4 regions of the Pseudomonas sp. p50(2008) genome follow, and region 4 is predicted to be linked to each of the others. Evidence: predicted binding sites of a transcription regulator. Region 4 holds the regulator's gene; each other region holds the start of a gene.
The links. Region 4 encodes FliA, which starts transcription of late flagellar genes. Its sites were predicted from a motif close to CTAAAGTTTNNNNNNNNNNNGCCGNTAA; they were not measured.
Positions count from the first base shown of each region.

Region 1: the regulator FliA is predicted to act here: its motif matches at 993-1,020, upstream of H7698_RS19180 (methyl-accepting chemotaxis protein).
Region 2: the regulator FliA is predicted to act here: its motif matches at 1,295-1,322, upstream of flgM (flagellar biosynthesis anti-sigma factor FlgM).
Region 3: the regulator FliA is predicted to act here: its motif matches at 939-966, upstream of H7698_RS19910 (methyl-accepting chemotaxis protein).

Region 1 is NZ_JACMYF010000006.1:402,135-404,336, forward strand. It holds gene H7698_RS19175 (Na+/H+ antiporter family protein) at 1-693, opposite strand, end outside; gene H7698_RS19180 (methyl-accepting chemotaxis protein) at 1,155-2,202, shown strand, end outside.
Region 2 is NZ_JACMYF010000009.1:389,497-391,698, forward strand. It holds gene H7698_RS25330 (chemotaxis protein CheV) at 1-345, opposite strand, end outside; gene flgA (flagellar basal body P-ring formation chaperone FlgA) at 429-1,190, shown strand; gene flgM (flagellar biosynthesis anti-sigma factor FlgM) at 1,360-1,686, shown strand; gene H7698_RS25345 (flagella synthesis protein FlgN) at 1,735-2,202, shown strand.
Region 3 is NZ_JACMYF010000007.1:35,534-37,735, reverse strand. It holds gene H7698_RS19910 (methyl-accepting chemotaxis protein) at 1-808, opposite strand, end outside; gene H7698_RS19905 (helicase HerA-like domain-containing protein) at 981-2,202, shown strand, end outside.
Region 4 is NZ_JACMYF010000001.1:888,825-891,026, reverse strand. It holds gene flhF (flagellar biosynthesis protein FlhF) at 1-36, shown strand, start outside; gene fleN (flagellar synthesis regulator FleN) at 153-983, shown strand; gene fliA (RNA polymerase sigma factor FliA) at 980-1,720, shown strand; gene H7698_RS03995 (chemotaxis response regulator CheY) at 1,886-2,202, shown strand, end outside.

The DNA.
Region 1 (2,202 bases), on a different contig from region 4:
CACGGCCACCTGCTCGACCTGCTCGATCTTCCCCAGGTCGTAGACGCGTTTCTTGCGGTAGCTGAAGAACGCTACGGCGAGCCCGAACACCATGCCCAGCGCCGGAATACCCATGGCATGGGTAACGTTGATGCCGCTGATGTCCACACCACTGCGGGCGACGTTGGCCAGCAGGATTTCATTGAGAAAGATGTTGCCGAAGCCCACCGGCAGGAACATGTACGGCGTGATCAGGCCGAATGTCATGACACAGGCGATCAGCCGCCGGTCCAGTTGCAGCTTGGTCAGCACGTATAAAAGCGGCGGAACCAGCAAGGGAATGAAGGCGATATGTATCGGCAAAATGTTCTGCGAGGCAATGGCCACCACCCACAGCAAGCCGATCAGCAGCCACTTGACCCGGCCGCCCCCACTGGCGTGCTGGCGATCGACCATCGCCAGGGCCTTGTCAGCCAGCGCATGGGCCATGCCGGATTTGGCGATCGCCACGGCAAAAGCCCCCAGCAACGCATAGGACAACGCCACCGTCGCCCCGCCGCCGAGGCCGCTATTGAAGGCTTTCAGGGTGGCGTCGATGCCAAGGCCACCGGTCAAACCACCGACCAGGGCACCCACGATCAGTGCGATCACGACATGCACGCGGGACAGGCTGAGTATCAGCATGACGCCGACCGCGGCAATTACAGCATTAATCATCGTTACCTCAAGACAAGCGCAATGAGTTCAGCCGGCAGTCTGCAAAGAGCCGCCAGCGGATCATGAAATGGGTTTTATTAGAGGGCGCGCACTGTGCCGGACCGATGCCACCTTGTCAAAGCCAACACGACCGGCCTGGTCGCTGTAATGCCTGCCCGCCCTTTGTAGCAGGCTAAACGTGTACGTCTCTTGTAGCAGCTGGCGAAGCCTGCGTTCGGCTGCGAAGCAGTCGTAAATCCGGCTTGCATGGACTTCCTGATACACCGTGAGTTCTGATTTTACGACTGCTGCGCAGCCGAACGGTGCGGTGCGACGTTTCGATAAATCCCCTCACCACAGGCTTCGCCAGCTGCTACAGGGTTTGGTGTCGCTTCTTATTTATCTGAATGGATCAAGAATCCAAAATCACTGCCGTTATAGAGCAATGCCGCAGATATTTATCGAATAAGGACGTCTCCATGTCACTCAGACAACTTTCCATTCAATGGAAAATCACCCTGTTGGCCGGGCTTTGCCTGGCGGGCATCGTGACCCTGCTGGTGGGTCTTTCGCTGTATCGCATGGAGCACAGCTCCGCGTTGGTGAAAGCCTCGAGCATGGAGATGCTCAACGAAAGCGCCCAGGCACGGATCGAATCCCAGGGCGAAAACCAGGCGCTGGAGATTCGCCAGCAGTTCATGGACGCCTATCAATACGGTCACGGCTTTTCGCGTCAGGTGCTGTTTCTGCGCGACCAGGCCGAAAAACGCTTCCTCGACGCGTTCGATTTGCGTGAAGACCTGACCCGACAGGTCAAGTCGGCGCTGCAGGCCAACCCGGAGCTGCTCGGTCTGTCGCTGGTGTTCGAAGCCAACGCACTGGACGGCAAGGACGAACTCTTCGCCGGTCAGGCCGAATTGGGCAGCAACGACAAGGGCCGGTTCGCCCTGTACTGGTCGCAACCGACACCGGGCAAGGTCACGTCCATGGCGCTGCCGGAAAGCGACATGGCCGACACCAGTGCCGGCCCCAGCGGCGAGCCGGCCAACGCCTGGTTCACCTGCCCGCGCACCTCGCTCAATCCCTGCGTGATCGAACCGTATTTCTACAAGATCGACGGCCAGAACGTGCTGATGACCAGCATCGTTTTCCCTCTGATGGTCAACGGCAAGGTCATCGCCTCGCTGTCGGTGGACATCAACCTCAACAGCCTGCAAGCGATCAGTCAGGCCGCGAGCAAGAAGCTCTATGACGGCCAGACGAACGTCAGCATCATCAGCCCGGTCGGTTTGCTGGCCGGTTACAGCCCGGACGCCAGCAAACTCAGCCAGCGCCTGGACACGGTGGATACAACCAGCGGCGCAGAGCTGATCCGCAGGCTGGCCGGCAGCAGCAAGACCGAAAGCCTGCACAGCAACCAGCAATTGAAGGTTCTGGCACCGTTCCAGCCGATTCCCGGTGGAAAATCCTGGGGCGTACTGCTGCAAGTACCGGAAAAAGTCCTGGTCGGCCCGGCTGAAGCTTTGG
Region 2 (2,202 bases), on a different contig from region 4:
CATGTTGACGATGCGTTCCACCGAGCGCACCAGGAAACCCTGGGTCTTGGTGTTGTACTCCGTGATGATCACGAACGGATTGCTCTGATCCAGCAATCGACCTGAACCGGTCGCCATTGCCAGATCCATAATCGGAATGGTCGCCCCCCGAATACTCGCCACACCGCACACGACAGGATTGGACTTGGGCATCACGGTCAGCTTGGGGCATTGCAGCACCTCGCGAACCTTGAATACGTTGATCCCATAGAGCTGCGGACCGTCAAGACGGAACAACAACAGCTCCAGGCGATTCTGCCCTACCAGTTGCGTGCGCTGGTTTACTGAATCCATTACACCAGCCATGCCCAGACTCCTACTACCAACGCTTCAGTGTGTTGCGACGCACATTCATTGCTAAACGGCACGGCGCTTGCTTTTTAACTCGTATGAACACAGAACCGACATTTTTCCGACGCCTGACCTCAAACTTTCGCAAATCGCTTTGCGCGATGTCGGCCGTTTGCCTGTTCAACGCTGGCAGCCCTGCCCTTGCTGATGCGGTTACCTTGCCTGACATGCTTATCGGCGTCACCCAGGGCTTTCTTGAATTCACCGTAGAAGACTATTTGGCGACCAGTCAAACTGAAGGTCGTTATGAGATCCAGGTCAGCCAGCTCGATCCGCGTCTGCGCATGCCAATGTGCGACAAGGAATTGACAGCGAGCCTGGAGAGTCCGGCCAAGCCACTGGGGCGCGTTACGGTGAAGGTTCGCTGCGAGGGCGCCGCTCCCTGGACCGTGTTCGTACCCGCTCAAGTCCGGCTGTTCCGCGACGTCGTCACCACCACCCGACCGCTACGTCGCCTCGGTGTTGTCGAACCCGACGATGTGATCCTGCGCGAGCGTGATATCAGCTTGATCAGCCAGGGCTACCTCACTTCGCTGGATCAGGCGATCGGGCAAAAACTGACCCGACCAATGGTCGCCGATCAGCTGATCACTCTGGTGAACATCGAGCAGGCGGAAGTCATCACCAAGGGCGATCAGGTGGTGATTACCGCCCGTAGCGGCACACTCAGCGTGCGCATGCCGGGAGAAGCGCTGTCCAACGGTGGTTTGCGAGACCAGATACGCGTAAAAAACCTGAATTCCCAGCGGGTCATCAAGGCGCAAGTTATCGCGCCCGGCCAGGTGGAAGTCGCCATGTAGTACCTCGGGTATTGGTGTTTAGATGGCGCACCGCTCGACTGTTCCCTAAACTGTGACTCATCCAGGGCAAGTGCTGACGCGCGCAAGCTCATTGATAAATGAGTCTAAAGTTTTCCAGGGTTTGGCCGAAAACATGGCAAGCGTCCAAATACCCAGAGGTTTTTTGATCATGGTCATCGATTTCAGCCGTCTAAACAGCTCCTCGTCACTTACGGGCAGTACACGTACCAGCGCCAGCAAGGACACGGCAGAAGCCGCCAAGTCCGCGCCGCTGAATACCCCGGCCGCAGAGGCCACTACCGTCAAAAGCGGGGAATCGGTACACCTCAGCAATGAGGCTCAGCAGTTGCAAAAGGTCACTGACAAGCTGCGCGATCAGCCCGCTGTCGATAATGCCCGCGTGGCAGAGTTGAAAGCAGCGATTGCCGATGGCAGCTATAAAGTCGACAGCAACCGTGTAGCCAGCAAACTGCTCAACTTCGAAGCCCAGCGCTAGGCTCCGGTCTGCGCGAGGCTTTTGGACGCTTAAAACCCAAGGCCAGCCATGCACGATACTAATTTACTGCAACTGATCATCGACGACTTTGCTCCAGCGCAACAATTGCTCGAGTTATTGCAAACCGAGGCCATCGCGTTGCATGGTCGCGACATGCGACTGCTCGAAGACATTCTGGCGCAGAAGCAGGCATTGATCATTTTGCTTGAACAGCATGGCCGCAAGCGCAGTGCGATCCTCGCCAGCCTCAACCTGCCGATCAATCGCCAGGGTCTGGAGCAATTGGCCGCCCAATCGAGCATTGGCGATCAGTTGCTGGCTCAGAGTGATGTTCTCACCGATCTACTGGCCCAGTGCCAGAGCACCAACGTCAGCAATGGCCAGTCCATCATGATGCAACAGGCTGCCACGGCGACCCAGCTGAAAATCCTCCACGGCGGCGACACACCAGCGCTTTATGACGCCCGCGGATCGACCTCTGTACTCGCGAAGCGGGGGCCTCTCAGTCAGGCTTGA
Region 3 (2,202 bases), on a different contig from region 4:
TCGAGAAGGCTTTTTCTTTATCCACCGATAAACCGATGTACCAGTTCACCGAAGGCAGGCCTTTGACGGGGGTGAAGTTGACGATGCGGGTCTTGCCATCCACTTCCACTTCGCTGAAATCGCTGCTGATACGCGGCGTGTTGCGTGGATAGGCCTCGCTCAACGTTTTCATCACCAGCGATTTGTCCGGGTGCACCAGGATCTTGCCGTCGGCGCTGACCAGGAATGCGTAGCCCATGCCATCGAAATCCCGAGCGCTGAGGGTGTCGATCAAGGTTTGCAGGCTCAGGTCGCCCCCGACCACGCCGATGCTCTGACCGGCCTTCTTCGAGGCGCTGGCGATGGAAATGATGGTTTGGCCCGTGGCCGCATCGACGTAAGGTTCGGTCAGCGTCGCAGTGTTGCTGCTTTCGGCGCCTTTGTACCAAGGGCGCACGCGCGGATCGAAGCCAGCAGGCATTTTCGCGTCCGGGCGAATGGTGAAGCTGCCGGTGGCATCGCCAAGGTAGGACGCCATGAAGGTCGATGTCAGGGCTTTCTGCTCGAGCAGGCTGTCAACCGTGGACCGCTCGGGGTTGAGGGCGATGTTCTGGGCAAGGTTGTCGATCAACAGGATGCGGCCGGTCAACCAGGTCTGAATGTTGCTGGCGGTAACATCGCCCATTTCAGTGAGGTAGTTGTCCAGGTCTTCGCGGATGGCGGTACGCTGCAAGTAGTCGTTGTACAGCGTGAACGAGGCGAAGGCGGCGATGACAATGAGCGCGGCGGCAAGCAGTATCTTATGGCTGAAACGCAGATTTTTGTTCATGGCTTGGGGTTCCGCTAAGGTCTTAATGTCAAGGGCGTGCTTTTATAAAGGAACGCGAAAGGGGTGGTGGTAAACACAAGCGGATAGTTCCGTCCTCTCCTTAGGGAATTACCGACGCTATTAGTCTTTTATATCGGCCGTGAAGGATCAAAGATTAACCATGGGTGACAAAATGCCTGACTCCTTGCAACTCGTTATCGGTGCCGATCTCGCGGGGCAGCCGATCGCCCAAGCGATGCGTCTCGCAAACCGCCATGGCCTGGTCGCCGGCGCTACCGGGACCGGCAAAACCGTCACCTTGCAACGCCTGGCCGAAGCCTTCAGCGATGCCGGCGTGGCGGTGTTCGCGGCGGATATCAAAGGCGACCTGTGCGGGCTGGGCGCTGCCGCAAGCCCACAGGGCAAGATCGCCGAGCGGATCGCCGGGATGCCCTGGCTGAACTACACACCTCAGGCGTATCCGGTGACGTTGTGGGATATCCACGGCCAGTCGGGTCACCCGTTGCGCACGACCTTGAGCGAGATGGGCCCGTTGCTGCTGGGTAGCCTTCTGGAACTGACTGACAGTCAGCAGTCGGCGCTGTATGCCGCGTTTAAGGTGGCCGACCGTGAAGGTCTGTTGTTGCTGGATCTCAAGGATCTGAAGGCGCTGCTCAATCATTTGCGCGACCACCCGGAGTCATTGGGCGATGACGCCGCACTGATGACCACCGGTTCCAGCCAGGCATTATTGCGGCGCCTGGCGACGCTCGAGCAGCAGGGGGCGGAAGCACTGTTTGGCGAGCCTGCCCTGCAACTCGAAGACATATTGCAGCCGGCCGTCGATGGTCGCGGGCGCATTCACCTGCTTGATGCCAGCCGTCTGGTGCACGAGGCCCCGAAGGTCTACGCGACGTTCCTGCTGTGGCTGCTGGCCGAGCTGTTCGAGCAACTGCCGGAACGCGGCGATGCGGAAAAACCGCTGCTGGCGCTGTTTTTCGACGAAGCACATTTGTTATTCGCTGGCACGCCCAAAGCCTTGCAGGACCGCCTGGAACAAGTGGTGCGGCTGATTCGCTCGAAAGGTGTCGGGGTGTATTTCGTCACCCAATCGCCGGGCGATCTGCCGGATGATGTGCTGGCACAGCTTGGCCTGCGCATCCAGCACGGGCTGCGCGCGTTTACCGCCAAGGAGCAGAAGTCCCTGAGGGCGGTGGCTGAGGGTTTCCGCCCGAACCCGGCATTCGATGCCTTGGCAGTGTTGACGGAGCTGGGCATCGGCGAGGCGCTGGTCGGTACGTTGCAAACCAAGGGCACGCCGGAGATGGTCCAGCGGGTGCTGGTCGCGCCACCGCAATCGCGGATCGGGCCGTTGACCGAGACGGAGCGCACAGTGCTGATTGCAGGGTCGCCGT
Region 4 (2,202 bases):
GATATTTACCACAGCCCGACCAAGCAGGTTAGCTGAGGTATTAATGAATAGTTTTTGTACCTACATCGATGGTCTGCCATGCATTGTTCCGTTTGTGAACGCGCAGCCAGTAATGTGGCCTCCGTCTATGCAAGACAAGGTAAAGAAATAACATGGGCAGCATGCATCCCGTACAGGTTATCGCGGTGACCGGCGGCAAAGGTGGCGTCGGGAAAACTAACGTGTCAGTGAACTTGTCCCTGGCTCTAGCAGAGCTCGGCCGGCGCGTCATGCTTCTGGACGCCGACCTCGGACTGGCTAACGTCGACGTTCTACTCGGACTGACACCCAAACGTACCCTGGCCGACGTGATCGAAGGCCGCTGCGAGCTACGCGACGTTCTGTTGCAAGGCCCGGGCGGGATTCGTATCGTTCCGGCCGCGTCCGGCACACAGAGCATGGTTCATCTGACCCCGGCGCAACACGCCGGCCTGATCCAGGCCTTCAGCGATATCGGCGACAACCTCGACGTGCTCGTGATCGACACGGCGGCGGGCATCGGCGATTCGGTTGTCAGTTTCGTCCGCGCCGCTCAGGAAGTCCTCCTGGTGGTCTGCGATGAGCCGACCTCGATCACCGACGCCTACGCCCTGATCAAACTGCTCAACCGTGATTACGGCATGAACCGTTTCCGTGTCCTGGCCAACATGGCCCAGAGCCCGCAAGAAGGTCGCAACCTGTTCGCCAAGTTGACCAAGGTCACGGATCGCTTCCTCGACGTCGCCTTACAATACGTCGGTGCGGTGCCGTACGACGAAAGCGTGCGCAAGGCCGTGCAGAAGCAGCGCGCCGTGTATGAAGCATTCCCGCGCTCCAAGTGTTCGCTGGCCTTCAAGGCCATCGCGCAAAAGGTCGACACCTGGCCATTGCCTGCCAACCCGCGTGGGCATCTGGAGTTCTTCGTGGAGCGCCTCGTGCAACAAACTGCAGGACCCGTGCTATGACCGCCAGTGGCTATAACCTCTATAAAAAATCGGCCCGTGATGCGCAGTACGAGCTGATCGAGCGTTACGCGCCACTGGTAAAACGGATTGCCTACCACTTGCTGGCGCGTCTGCCGGCCAGTGTCCAGGTCGAAGACCTGATCCAGGCCGGCATGATCGGCCTGCTTGAAGTGTCGACCAAATACGACGCCAGCAAAGGCGCGAGTTTCGAGACGTACGCGGGCATACGAATCCGCGGCGCGATGCTCGATGAAGTACGCAAAGGGGACTGGGCGCCACGTTCGGTCCACCGAAATACCCGAATGGTCAGCGACGCCATTCGCTCGATTGAAGCTAAAACCGGTCGCGACGCTAAAGATCACGAAGTTGCGGCCGAACTCCAATTGAGTCTCGACGATTATTACGGGATTTTGAACGACACCCTGGGCAGCCGGTTATTCAGTTTCGACGATCTGTTGCAAGACGGCGAACACGAAGGGCTGCACGAGGATGGCGCCAGTGCTCATCTCGAACCGTCGCGCGATCTGGAAGATGAACGCTTCCAGGCAGCGCTGGCGGACGCGATTGCCAATTTGCCGGAGCGTGAGCGACTGGTGTTGGCGCTGTACTACGACGAAGAGCTCAACCTCAAGGAAATCGGTGAGGTCCTGGGGGTTAGCGAATCGCGGGTCAGCCAGTTACACAGCCAGTGCGCGGCCCGTTTGCGGGGGCGTTTGGGGGAGTGGCGAGCGCGCTGAAGGCAGTGTGGGGACACTGCGAACGAGGCTGGTGGGTTCTGTACGCACCGGTCTCGATCTGCTGTGCTCCAGACAGTCATCGAATGCTTTGCCGGATTGAATGAAATGGCGTGTCCAGGTGCTGGACGCGTTTAAGACTGCTTGGAGGTCGAATTGGACAAGAACATGAAAATCCTCATCGTTGATGACTTCTCAACGATGCGGCGGATCATAAAAAACCTGTTGCGTGACCTTGGGTTCACCAACACGGTCGAGGCTGACGATGGCACCACTGCCATTCCGGTCCTCAACAGCGGCAGCATCGACTTTCTGGTAACGGACTGGAACATGCCGGGCATGACCGGTATCGATCTGCTGCGCCACGTGCGCGCCGATGAAAGGCTCAAGCATCTTCCGGTGCTGATGGTTACCGCTGAAGCCAAGCGCGAGCAGATCATCGAAGCAGCCCAGGCCGGTGTAAACGGCTATGTGGTCAAGCCCTT